DNA from 4 places in the Pseudoduganella sp. HUAS MS19 genome. Region 1 is predicted to be linked to each of the others. Evidence: predicted binding sites of a transcription regulator. Region 1 holds the regulator's gene; each other region holds the start of a gene.
What was found. The regulator FNR, encoded in region 1, switches genes on or off when oxygen is low (the NO sensors DNR and NnrR bind a similar motif). The targets are predictions, from matches to a motif close to TTGATNNNNATCAA.
Positions count from the first base shown of each region.

Region 1 (3,205 bases):
TGGATCAGTTGGGCATCTGGCCGGCACTCGAATGGTACGCGGAGCAGGTGGCCCAGCGCAGCGGCCTGCAATGCACCTGCAGTATCGCGCCCGAAGCGCAGGCGCTGGAGCTGGATGCCGAGCGCAGCACGATGTTGTTCCGGGTCGCGCAGGAAGCGCTGACCAATGTGGTGCGCCATGCCGAAGCCAGCGAGGCGCGCGTGATCGTGGACACCGACGGCGCGAACGTGGTGCTGCGCGTGGAAGACAACGGCAAGGGCATCGAAAGCGCCGGGCTGTCGGACCGCGAATCCTGGGGCCTGTTCGGCATGCATGAACGAACGCGCCGCTTCGCCGGCGAATTGACTATCAGCGGCAAGGCCGGGCAGGGCACCACCTTGCAGCTGCGCCTGCCTTTGGAGGACAAGAATGGGTGACAAGATCACCGTTTTGCTGGTCGACGACCATGCGATTGCGCGCAACGGCGTGCGCCTGATGCTGGGCACTGCGGCCGACATCAGCGTGGAGGGCGAGGCGGGGACTGCGGTGGAAGCCATGCAACGCGTGGGGGAACGCAGTTTCGACGTGGCGCTGGTCGACATCAAGATGCCGGGCAAGAACGGGCTGGACCTGCTCAAGACCCTGCGCAGCGAATGCCCGCGCATGGCGGTGCTGGTGCTGAGCACCTATTCGGAAGAGATTTATGCGGTGCGGGCGCTGAAATCCGGGGCCTCGGGCTACCTGACCAAGGATGCACCGACTTCGACACTGATCGAGGCGGTGCGCAAGGCCGCCTCGGGCGGCAAGCATGTCAGCCCGGCCTTGCTTGAAAAGTTGGCAACACTGGTTGGTGGCGGCCCCAGCGGCGACCACGAAGAGCTGTCCAACCGCGAGCTGGAAGTATTCAAACTGATCGCCCAGGGCGAGTCGTTGGTGCGGATAGGGGAAAAACTGCACCTCAGTCCTAACACCGTGACAACCTATCGCAGCCGCATCCTCGAGAAGATGGGCATGTCCAGCAATGCCGAGCTGACCCGCTACGCCCTCGAGCATGGCCTGATCTGAATCGCTGTAGGGGAACCACTACAGCAACTACACAGGATGCTTGATACCGGGAAATGATGCCGGGCGCGATACTGCTTCCATCGAAAACAAGGAGCAGCTAAATGAGCCCGGTCATCCCAATCACCCCTGCAAACGCCGCCAAATCCTGCGCACCTGTCGCAGCAAAATGCTCGCTGTGCAGTTTCAACCGCCTTTGCTTGCCTCAGGGCCTGGCCGATGACGATGTGGCCCGCCTTGACCAGATCATCTCGCGCCGCCGCCGCGTGAACCGCGACGAGCCGCTGTACAAGACCGGCGACAGCTTCCACAGCCTGTATGCCGTGCGCTTCGGCCACTTCAAGACCGTGCAGGTAAACCAGCGCGGCGAACAGACGATCGGCGGCTTCCACATGGCCGGCGACCTGCTGGGGATGGAAGCCATCGGCAATGGCCAGCACTCCTGCAATGCCGTGGCACTGGAAGACAGCGAAGTCTGTGAGATCCCTTTCAACCGGCTGCAAGAGCTGGTGATGCAGATCCCCGGCCTGCTGCAGCAGTTCCACCGCACCATGAGCCGCGAGATCCAGCGCGAGCAGTCGGTGATGCTGTTCCTGAGCCATATGCGCGCCGAGCAGCGCCTGGCAATGTTCCTGCTGAACCTGGCCGGCCGCTACGCCCAGCGCGGCTACTCGTCGACCAGCTTCCAGCTGCGCATGTCGCGTGAAGACATCGGCGGCTACCTCGGCCTGACCGTGGAAAGCGTGAGCCGCCAGTTGGCCCGGCTGCGCCAGGACGGCTCGATCGTCCTGCAAAACCGCGACTTGCGCATCACCGACCGCTCCAAACTCGAGGCCATGTCTTCAGGCGGCATGGCGCAGGAGCTCGCGGTGGCTTAAGCCACGCACCGTTTTTCTCACCTGTAGGGGGTGTATGGGGCAGCTCTCGCTGCCCCTTTTTTCTTGTTTATTGCGCGAAGACTTCTTTGGCGGCCAGCAGCCCGTTAAGGGCGGCGGGGAAGCCGGCATAGACTGCCATTTGCATGATGGTCTCCACAATCTCGTCCCGGCTTACGCCGACGTTGAGGGCGGCGTGGATGTGCACTTTGAGCTGAGGTGTGGCGTTGCCCATGGCGGTCAGGGCCGCCACCACGGCGATCTCGCGCGATCTCAGATCCAGGCCGGGGCGCGAATAGATGTCCCCAAAGGGGAATTCGATCAGGTAGCGGGCAAAGTCCGGGGCGATATCTTCCAGGCTCTGCACGACACGCTCGCCGGCCTGGCCGTCGACTTCACGCAGTTTTGCGAGCCCGCGTTCGTAGCGGTTTTCCATGTTCATCAGCGTTTCCTCCATCGGTGGTGGTTGGATTCGACGCCAGGGACTGCTCCAGCGAGCGGTAATACGCGATCTTGGCCTGCAGCGATGCAGCGGATTGCCGCATCGCCTCGATTTCGGCAAGAACGTCCTGCATGTGCTCCTCCAGCAGCCGGCGCCGTGCCGGCACCGTCGAGTCCCCGGCGCCGCGAAGCTTGGCGAACGATTGCATTTTGCCGATTGGCATATGGGTCGTTCGCAAGCGCAGCAGGAATTCGATCCAGGCAAGGTCCGATGCCAGGTAGCGCCGCTGGCCACCCGCCGCCCGATTGACCGGGGCTATCAGCCCGATTCGCTCGTAGTAGCGGAGGGTATGTGCCGTGAGGCCGGTGCGCTTGGATACTTCGTCTATGCTCAGGTGCGATTCCATGGGGGGATCGTAAAAGTTTGAGTGCACTCGAAGTCAAGCACTTTATTACGCCAGCTTCGATGCCGCAACTGCCAGCGCGAGATCCATGGTGTTGATGTGGGCCGCAAGCCAGTCCGGCAAGGTGCGGATGATGCCGCGTGCGGTGGCTTCCTCGTTGTCCTTCAGCAGGCGCAGGACGCGCGCAACCTTCTCGAGCAAGTTGCCGTGGGCGGCGCGGTGTGCCTGGGCGGCGGGATAGGCGATACGCTCCATCAGCCGGTTTTCCTCGCGCAGGTGCTCGAGGATTTCGGCGGCCAGGTCGCGGCAGGCCGTGTCGAAGGCGGGGCGCGGCAGGGCAGCCATCGCCTCCAGCATGTCGAAAACGATGCGGTGCGACTGGTCGAGAACAGGGATGCCGAGCGCGAGGTCGGGGCCGAAGACAATGGAATCCATGCGGTGCTC
Region 1 is NZ_CM132133.1:3,364,784-3,367,988, forward strand. It holds gene ACWBU6_RS15375 (ATP-binding response regulator) at 1-416, shown strand, start outside; gene ACWBU6_RS15380 (response regulator) at 409-1,044, shown strand; gene fnr (fumarate/nitrate reduction transcriptional regulator Fnr) at 1,146-1,919, shown strand; gene ACWBU6_RS15390 (carboxymuconolactone decarboxylase family protein) at 1,987-2,358, opposite strand; gene ACWBU6_RS15395 (MerR family transcriptional regulator) at 2,312-2,764, opposite strand; gene ACWBU6_RS15400 (bacteriohemerythrin) at 2,810-3,196, opposite strand.

Region 2 (3,205 bases), 1.6 Mb from region 1:
CAGGCCATCGGCGGACGGCGCCGCGGCAGGCACGGCGCCTGCTGCGGCGGGCGCCGGTGCGGGCGCCGCAGCGGCCGGCGCGGCGGCTGGCTTGGCCTTGCCGGCAGCGGAGCTGGCCTTGCCTTCGATCGCATCCTTCAGGATCGCTTCCAGGTCGGCCGGCATGGGCGCCAACTGGTCCGGCGCGGTGCCGTTATTCAGGTCGGTCAGCTGGTCGGCCACGAAGCCGGAAGCCTGCAGCGCCGCCTCGATCGACAGCGGCGTGACCGGCGCGGCGCCGGTGCGCAGCGCGTCGAACAGGTTCTCGGTCAGATGGCAGGCCGACACCAGCGCGCCGAGGTTCATGAAGCCGGCGCCACCCTTGATGGTGTGGAACGAACGGAAAACTGCGTTCAGCGTTTCCTTGTTGTCAGGGTCACGTTCGAGGCGCAGCAAGTGCTCTTCGACGTTGACGGCCAGGTCCATGGCCTCGACAACGAACTCCTTGAGCATATCGTCCATTAGAACCCCAGGTCGGCAAGCAGGTCATCGACGCTGTCCTGATTCAGGGCTTCCGACGGAACGGACGGACCTGACATCAGCGACACCTCTTTCTGCGCAATCTTCTCGCGCACATCGGCCGGCGCATTGTCCTTCAGCAGTTGCGCCAGCTCGGATTCGACCTTCTTGGTGATGGCAACGACCTTCTTGATCAACTGGCCAGTGATGTCCTGGAAGTCCTGGGCCATCATGATTTCCAGCAGGCGGGCCTTTTCCGCCTCCGTTGCTTGCGCTACCTTGCTGGCAAAGGTGCGCGAGTCGCCCGCCAGCGCCTTGAATTCCTCAATGCTCAGCTTGCCGGCGAACAGGTCCGCCCAGCGATCTTCCATGTCCTTGGCTTGCTTGGACAGCACTTCCTGCGCCGGCATACCGTCGTCCAGGGTGTTCAGAACCTTATTGGCGGCCTGCTCGGTCAGCGAGGCGACGTATTCCAAGCGGTCCTGGGCATCCACGATCTGGGTGGACGCTTCGGTCAGGGCCTTGTCGTAGCCCAGTTCGCGCAGCGAGTCGTGCAGCAGGCGCACGATGCCGCCCAGGCGCTCGAACATGCCGTCCGCATGCTCGCCGCCTTCGGCCGGCGCATCGCCAGGCGAAGCCGGCGCCGGCGCCGCTGCGGGCGCGGCAGGGGCGGCCGTTTTGTTGGACGCGGCTACGGAATCAAACAGGCTTTCCAGGTCATCGGAATCGCCCGACTCGGGTGCCGCAGCGGCCGGAGCCGGCGCTGGAGCAGGTGCAGGCGCATTCGCCCGTTGCGCGGATACTTCCTCAAATAATGCATCGAAATCATCAGCGGCGTCGGTCATAATTCCTGCTTCTCCATAATTTTCAAAAGTTCCTGCTGCCGAAAAAATGTGTCAAATTTGACGCTCGGCAATACATAAGGCACTCACGCGAGTGTAACAGGGGCGCCCCCCCGAGTTCAATCTCTTAGATGAAGCCAAATCGCCCTCCAAGTGTACTGTTGTATTTGCGGATCGTGTGAAATACACGCTGCAAGCCCCTGAAATGACGGGAATTTGCGCGATCTGCCATGTCCTCGTGACAGTTTCTTGATAATTATCAACTCTTTACAGCAGAACAATACTGCCAAACGGGGCTACAATGAAGGCAGGAACTGGCTCTTTTAATAGTTAAAGGAGGCTGAGATATGTATCGGAAAATCCTGATAACGACGGACGGCTCGGCCGTTTCCAGCAAGACCGCCTGCGCCGGGGTCGAGTTCGCCCAGCAGCTCGGTGCGGAAGTGCTGGCCCTGTTCGTGGCGCCGGAATACCAGTACCCGATTTACGTGGAAATCATTCCGCCCAGCTACCCGAGCGAAGAAGAGTACCGGGCGGCAATGCAGCGCGCCGGCAACGAGCATGTTCAGTCTATCCTTGAGTCTTGCGCGAAAAAAGGCGTGCGGGCGGAAGGGATGACGGCGTTTGCCGAAAGCGCAGCGCTGAAGATCGTCGACGTGGCTGGACAGTGCGGCTGCGACCTGATCTTCATCGGCTCGCATGGCCGCAGCGGCTGGGGGCAACTCCTGCTGGGCAGCGTGACCAACAAGGTGCTGTCGCACGCCAAGATCCCGGTGCTGGTGCACCGCCTGATCAAGGATCCGCGCCCGGCCTGAACGGCCTGGCGTTACCACGCGCTCCGGCCCGCCGGGCCGGAGTGTGAAGACGAGTATTGTTAAATTTTTGAGGAACTATGATTCGAATTGTCATTGCCGACGACCACACCATCATGCGCGAAGGGCTCAAGCGCATTCTTGACGGGGCTCCCGACATCGACATCGTAGGCGAAGCCATCGACGGCTTTGAAGTCCTCAACCATATCCGCCAGGGCGGCTTCGACCTGTTGCTGCTCGACCTGTCCATGCCCGGACGCAGCGGTGTCGACCTGATCCGCCAGATCCGCAGCGAATCGCCCAAGCTGGCCATCCTGATCCTCACCATGCACGAGGAAGAGCAATACGCGGTGCGCGCCATCCGCGCCGGCGCCCAGGGCTATCTGACCAAGGAAAGCGCCGGCACCCAGCTGGTGGGCGCCATCCGCAAGGTCGCTTCCGGCCGCCCCTACATCTCCACCGAAGTGGCCGAGCAACTGGCGCTGAACATCATGCAGCCGGCCGAAACGCTGTTGCATAAACAGCTGTCGGACCGCGAATTCGAAGTGTTTTCACTGCTGGTGTCGGGAAAATCCATCACCGAAATCGCCAACGGCCTGCATTTGAGCGTGAAAACCGTGAGCACCCACAAGACCCGCATCATGCAGAAGATGGGGATGGCCTCGCTCTCGGAAATGGTCCAGTACGCAGTGGCGCACAAGCTGCTGACCCCGTTCAAGGCATGATTGACAAGGTTGATTTTAGGATAATTCCTACAGTGGCCCTCTACCCTCCTACGGGCATATTCAGCAACGACTGATATTTTTCCCACATTCACGTTGGCATACTGAAACCATTCCGTTTGGGAACCAGGAGATCAGCATGCTCTCAACGCAACCCGTGTCCCATGAGGCCGGCCGCCAGCGGCAAGGCCGTTTGTGGTCCAACCTGAAAGAAGTGTGCGAACTGCTGCACCTGCCGCCGGTGTCGCTCAGTTCTGAAGAGCTGCTGTTCCAGCATGTGCAGTTCAAGACCGGCCAGCGCGTGCACACGATTGGCCAGCCGTTCGACATG
Region 2 is NZ_CM132133.1:4,965,176-4,968,380, forward strand. It holds gene ACWBU6_RS22755 (chemotaxis protein CheA) at 1-501, opposite strand, end outside; gene ACWBU6_RS22760 (protein phosphatase CheZ) at 501-1,343, opposite strand; gene ACWBU6_RS22765 (universal stress protein) at 1,688-2,155, shown strand; gene ACWBU6_RS22770 (response regulator) at 2,233-2,877, shown strand; gene ACWBU6_RS22775 (Crp/Fnr family transcriptional regulator) at 3,014-3,205, shown strand, end outside.
Region 2: the regulator FNR is predicted to act here: its motif matches at 1,590-1,603, upstream of ACWBU6_RS22765 (universal stress protein).

Region 3 (3,205 bases), 990 kb from region 1:
GCCGATTTCAGCGCCGGCGCGTCGTTCACGCCGTCGCCCGTCATGGCCACCACTTCGCCATTGGCCTTCAACGCTTCGACGATGCGCAGTTTCTGCATCGGACTGATACGCGCGCATACCGTGGCGCTGGACAGGCGCTCACGCAGGGCGCTTTCGTCCATCTGCTCCAGCTCCCCGCCTGTCAGCACCCGGCGGGCGGGCAATCCGGCGCGCTGCGCAATACTGCCGGCCGTCGCCGGATAGTCGCCGGTGATCATGAGCACGCGGATGCCGGCGGCATGGCATTGCCCGATCGCGTCCGGCACTTCGGCGCGCAAGGGGTCGGCCAGGCCCATCAGGCCGAGGAAGGCGTAGCTGAAACCGTCCTGCGCCGCCGGCAGCAAGCCGGCCGCATGCTGCGCCCGCGCCACGCCAAGCACCCGCAAACCTTGCGCCGCCATGCGGTCGGCGGCAGCGCGCAGGGCCGCCATCTGTCCTTCATCGAGCCGGCACAACGCGCCGATGGTTTCGGGCGCGCCCTTGGCGGCCACGGTGGCCAGGTCGGCCTCACCCTCATCCCATACCTGCGTCATGGCGCGCAGGCCGCTCGACAACGGGTACTCGCGCAGCAATCCATCCTGGCGCGTGCCTCCCGCCAGGGCATGAAAGGCCTGCTCCATCGGATCGCTGGCGCGCGGCTTGCTGGCCAGGGCGGCAAAGCGCACCAGCTCGTCGAACGCAGCCGGCAGCCCGGTCTGGAAGGCATGCGGCAACTGCAGGAACTCGCCCTCGGCATACAACTGTTCGACGCCCATCCGGTTCTCCGTCAGGGTGCCGGTCTTATCGGTGCACAGCACGGTAATCGAACCGAGCGCCTCGATCGAAGCCAGGCGCCGCGTCAATACCTGCACGCGCGCCATGCGCCAGGCGCCAATGGCGAGGAATACCGTCATGATGACCGGGAATTCGGCCGGCAGCAGCGACATCGTCAAGGCAATCCCGGCCAGGATGGCCGCCAGCCAGCCCCCGCCTTGCAAGCCATACAGCAGGACGGCCAGCAAGCTCACGGCCACGGCCGCCACCGCCATCAGGCGCGTCATGCGGTTGGCATCGCGCTGCATGGGCGACGGCTCGCCGCCCACCGCCTGCAGGCTGCGCCCGATCCTGCCCAGCTCCGTGCGGGGCCCGGTGGCGTTCACGCGCGCCAGGCCGTCGCCTTGCAGGACCAGCGATCCCGACCACAGGTAAGGCGTCTCGTCGCCGCCCGGCGCGGCTGGCGGCAGCGGGCCATCGGCGACGCACTTGGCAACTGCCATTGATTCGCCGGTCAACTGCGATTCGTCGACCCGCAGGCCGGTGGCCTGCAGCAGCACGGCATCGGCAGCCACGCGGTCGCCCTCCGCCAGCAACAGCAAATCACCCGCCACCACCTCGCTGCCGGCAATGCGCAGCGCACGGCCCTCGCGCAGCACCAGCGCACGCGGCGAACTGAGATCGCGCAAGGCTTGCAAGGCACGCTCGGTACGCCCCTCCTGGAACAGCGCCAGGCCGATGGTCAGGGCCGCCATCGCCAGCAGCGCGGCGCCTTCCTGCCAGTCGCCCAGCACCAGGTACAGCACGGCGGCGCCCAGCAACAGCAGGAACATCGGCTCGCTCACCGTATGCAGCAGCAAGGCCGCCATGCGCTGCTGCGCTTGCGGCAGGCTGTTCGGCCCCTGTTCGGCCAGCCTGCGCCGCGCTTCTTCATGGGACAAACCCTGCAATCCCGGCTCTTGCATGCTGGTCCTCCAGGACGTGATCATCCGCCCACCTTAGCGCTGCAGCTGCGCCATGCACATGATCAAGGTCAAGTTCGGCCGGATTGGGCAACCAGCACCGGCCTCGGGATGCAGGGACAATTATTGAATCAAAGTCAAAAGTGTTTAGCGCATACAGGGCTTAATCAGCAAATATTGCCCCGGTACACTGCGATCCATTGAAAACTCCATGAGTCCATTCCCATGCGATCCACTACCGCCCTGTTAGCCCTTGCCACTGGCGCCTTTGCCATCGGCACCACCGAATTCACCCCGATGGGCCTGCTGCCCGTGATTGCCGACGGCGTCCAGGTCAGCATCCCGACCGCCGGCATGCTGGTTTCGGCCTATGCCGTGGGCGTCATGGCCGGCGCCCCGGTGATGACTTTGCTGTTCAGCCGTTTCGGCAAGCGCGCCGCCCTGATGGCGCTGATGCTGATTTTCACCGTGGGCAACCTGCTGTCGGCCTTTGCGCCAGGCTATACCACCCTGCTGCTATCGCGCCTGATCACCAGCCTGAACCACGGTGCCTTCTTCGGCATCGGCGCCGTGGTGGCGGCCAGCGTGGTACCGAAGGAAAAACAGGCAAGCGCCATCGCGGCCATGTTCATGGGCCTGACCCTGGCCAATATCGGCGGCGTGCCGGCCGCCACCTGGATCGGCCAGCAAGTCGGCTGGCGCGTCGCCTTCGGCGGCACCGCCGTGCTGGGGCTGGTCACCATCGCAGCACTCTGGATGGCCTTGCCGAAGGGCGAACCTGGCACGCCGCCAGACGTGCGCCGCGAATTGAAAGTGCTGACGCGCCCCGAAGTGCTGTTGGCAATGGGCACTACCGTGATGGGCTCCGGCGCCATGTTTGCGCTCTACACCTACGTGGCGCCAATCCTGGCTGAAATCACCCATGCCACGCCTGGCTTCGTCGCCTTGGCCCTGGTCTTGATCGGCATCGGCTTCACAATCGGCAACAGCCTTGGCGGCCGCCTGGCCGACTGGTCGCTCGATGGCGCCACCAAGCTGATTCTCGCGGCCCTCGCCCTCACCATGGCTGTGCTGCCGCTGGCGATGACGACCGAAACCGGTGCTGCCATTGGCCTCGTGGTCTGGGGCGCCGCCGCTTTCGGCATCGTACCGCCGGTGCAGATGCGTGTCATGCAGGCAGCGGCGCAGGCACCTGGCCTGGCCTCTTCGGTCAACGTCGGCGCCTTCAATCTGGGTAATGCGCTTGGCGCCGCCCTGGGCGGCGTGGTGATCGGCCAGGGCCTGGGGTATGCCGCGGTGCCGCTGGTTGGCGCGGCACTGGCCGCCGGTGGCCTGGCGCTGGTCTGGCTTGGCAATGCGGGCCGCCGTGATGCATCGGCTTCCGCCGCTTCCTCGATTTGAGCAGGGAGCGAGTTCATGAGCGCTTCCTTGGCTCGCCTGACCGAAGGTGG
Region 3 is NZ_CM132133.1:4,358,330-4,361,534, forward strand. It holds gene ACWBU6_RS19615 (cation-translocating P-type ATPase) at 1-1,757, opposite strand, end outside; gene ACWBU6_RS19620 (MFS transporter) at 1,980-3,155, shown strand; gene ACWBU6_RS19625 (TIGR03571 family LLM class oxidoreductase) at 3,171-3,205, shown strand, end outside.
Region 3: the regulator FNR is predicted to act here: its motif matches at 1,816-1,829, upstream of ACWBU6_RS19615 (cation-translocating P-type ATPase).

Region 4 (3,205 bases), 2.1 Mb from region 1:
GACCAGACTTCAGACAAACGGCGTTCGTTCAACCTGCATGGGGTGGTGCACGACACGCTTGCCACCTATTCGGCCCAGCTGCGCCGTGCCAATTGCGAGGTGAAGGTGTGGATGCCGGAGACGCTGACCTTTATCTCCTATCCCGGCAGCATTGGACAGGTGTTGAGTAACCTGATTCAGAACGCCATCATGCATGCCTTTGAAGGACGCGAATCCGGCCGCATCACGATCAGCGCTGTTGAAATGGACGAGGAAAATGTCGAACTGCGCTTCGCCGACGACGGCAATGGCATGAGCGCACGTACCCTGCGCCAGGTGTACGATCCCTTCTTCACCACGAAAATGGGGCAGGGCGGTTCTGGGCTCGGCATGAATATCGTCTACAACCTTGTTACCGGTGTCTTGCGCGGAACCATCCACGTCGATTCCGAGGTCGGAAAAGGTACGACCGTAATCATCACCTTGCCCCGCAACGCTCCCGCAAAAGACGAACTCGCGGAGAACGACCTGCTGCACGCGCAGTAGTCAGGCAACTGCCGGCGTTTGAGATGCCATGCGGCGGATTGCGTACAGGCCGACGATGTCGATAGCGGCATGAATGACCATCGCGGCGAGTAGCCCGACATACTGCGTAATGTAGCCGAAGAAGACGCTTACGACAAAGACGCTGCCAGCCTGGATCAGCACCCGCCCGGTCAGCTCATTGAACTTGTAAGCCCTCGTGTGCGCGAGGACGAATAGCGCGGAAGTGAACCAGATGCCAAGAAGGGGTTGCAACGCTCCGCGGAATAACAGCTCTTCGCCAAAGCCCGCTGCCAATGCGATCCAGACGGGGTTCCAGCCGCTCAAGTCCAGGCGGCTGTAGCTTTCAACAGTAGATCGGTTTGTCTTTCGTGCTGCGGCATACTTGAAACCGATGACGCCGAACGCCCAATACAGTAAGCCAACCGTCAGGCCTATGCCGGCTTGCAGCAGCAACGGCATGCCGGCATGTAGCTTGGACAGGTAGGGTTTATCGTGGAGCAACGCGATGATGGCGACCGCGATTGCGGACATGATAGCGCAGGTGCGAAGCTGCCGGGCCAGGGTGAATCGGGTGTTTGGATTTCTCTGCATAAAATCAGGAGCGCAAGTCTTCAAGGATTTTCAATGCGGCGCGTTCGGCCTCGGCTTCGGCGGCTTGCTGGTCCAATAAGGTGAGGTCCGCCGACACGCGACGCTTTGGATAGACATGCGTCATATGCATCGGGTTCGCAGAAGGGGCGAAGATGGATACATAGGCGCCCCATAGCTTCGTACCTTCCAGCAGTTCGCCGGTGAATTCGATCTCATAGCCATCAATGCTCCTGTTAGGCATCGTCATTCTCCGCTTGGCGAGAAGGTCCAGCATAACAAATAGCCTGGACCGCTCCTTTTGTAGCGCTGCTCCCGGTTAATGCGTTTGAACTGGGCCGTGGCGGGACGTGCGCCGGCGGGTGCATCGTTTGGGCTGCGTCCAAGCTGAGCGATCGAATGATTGGACATATGCGAAAGGCAGCCACGTTTAGCGCAAGAACTTGCCGGCCTTAGCTTCCAGAAGGCGGATCAATTCGGGCTGCATGTACTCGTAATCATCAGGGATGTCGAGGCAGATCACGCGCTTGCCGTTCAGGTGAGCCCTGAAATTCCGGGAGAGGCGGTTGCGATGGGCCTTCTCCATCACGAAGATGATGTTCGACCACGCTATCTGCTCGGTCGACAACTGCACGTCGGCATCATTGCCCAGGCCTGCCGAATCGGTCTCGACATCCGGCCAACCGGCAAAGATGTGTTCCGCCGTCGGGCTGCGCAAGCGGTTTTGGGTGCAAATGAAAAGTGCTCGTTTCACAAAGTAGGGGCTTGGCTATTCGTTATGCGCAAATCTTATCAAATTTAAACTGGATCAAGGAAATCAAAAATCGGAACTCTAGCGGCGTCGATTACTATATTTAGTGTGTAAGATTCGTTTTGACACAATATGTAGACTATCAAGACGATGAATTCGACCCGCAAGACCACGGTGGACGTACAGTCCTCGATCGATGAATACCTGCAGCAGCTCGATTGGCGCGTGAACGCCAATGCCAACCAGGGTTACTCCCTGGGCGGCATGATCCTCAACATCTCCGGCAAGATGATCGCCAACTACTGGCTCGACCACGTCTACCCGCGCGAAGTCGGCGCGGCGCACCGCAATGCCGACATCCACATCCACGACCTCGACATGCTGGCAGGTTACTGCGCCGGATGGTCGTTGCGCACCTTGCTGAACGAAGGCCTGAACGGCGTGCCGGGAAAGGTGGAATCGGCGCCACCGAAGCACCTCTCCAGCGCAGCCGGCCAGATCGTGAACTTCCTCGGCACGCTGCAAAACGAGTGGGCCGGAGCGCAGGCATTCAGCTCCTTCGATACCTACATGGCGCCTTACGTACGCAAGGACAGTCTGGAATATGAACAGGTCCTGCAAACCATGCAGGAGCTGATCTACAACCTGAATGTCCCGTCACGCTGGGGAACGCAGACACCATTTACCAATCTCACTTTCGACTGGACTTGTCCGGAAGACCTCCAGGAGCAGGTGCCGGTGATCGCCGGCGAAGAAATGCCCTTCACCTACGGCGACCTGCAGGCCGAGATGGATATGATCAATCGCGCCTACATTGAAGTGATGATGCGCGGCGACGCCAAAGGCCGGGCATTCACCTTCCCGATCCCGACTTACAACATCACGCCGGACTTCAACTGGTACAGCCCGAACGCCGAACTGCTGTTCGAGATGACTGCGCGCTACGGCCTGCCGTACTTCCAGAACTTCGTGAATTCGGAACTCAAGCCGAACATGATCCGTTCCATGTGCTGTCGGCTGCAGCTTGACCTGCGCGAACTGCTCAAGCGAGGCAACGGCCTGTTCGGTTCGGCCGAACAAACCGGCTCGCTCGGCGTAGTGACGCTGAACTGCGCCCGTCTTGGCTACCTGTTTGCGGGCGATGAAGCTGCGCTGCTTGCGCGCGTGGACGAATTGCTCGAACTCGGCAAGACCAGCCTGGAGATCAAACGCCAGGTGATCCAGCGCCTGATGGATGGCGGCCTGTTCCCCTACACCAAACGCTACCTCGGCACGCTGCGCAACCACTTCTCGACGCTCGGCGTGAACGGCATCAACGAAATGATCCGCAACTTCAGCCGC
Region 4 is NZ_CM132133.1:5,423,731-5,426,935, reverse strand. It holds gene ACWBU6_RS24915 (CHASE domain-containing protein) at 1-525, shown strand, start outside; gene ACWBU6_RS24910 (CPBP family intramembrane glutamic endopeptidase) at 526-1,056, opposite strand; gene ACWBU6_RS24905 (hypothetical protein) at 1,121-1,390, opposite strand; gene ACWBU6_RS24900 (low molecular weight protein tyrosine phosphatase family protein) at 1,544-1,867, opposite strand; gene ACWBU6_RS24895 (ribonucleoside triphosphate reductase) at 2,015-3,205, shown strand, end outside.
Region 4: the regulator FNR is predicted to act here: its motif matches at 1,912-1,925, upstream of ACWBU6_RS24895 (ribonucleoside triphosphate reductase).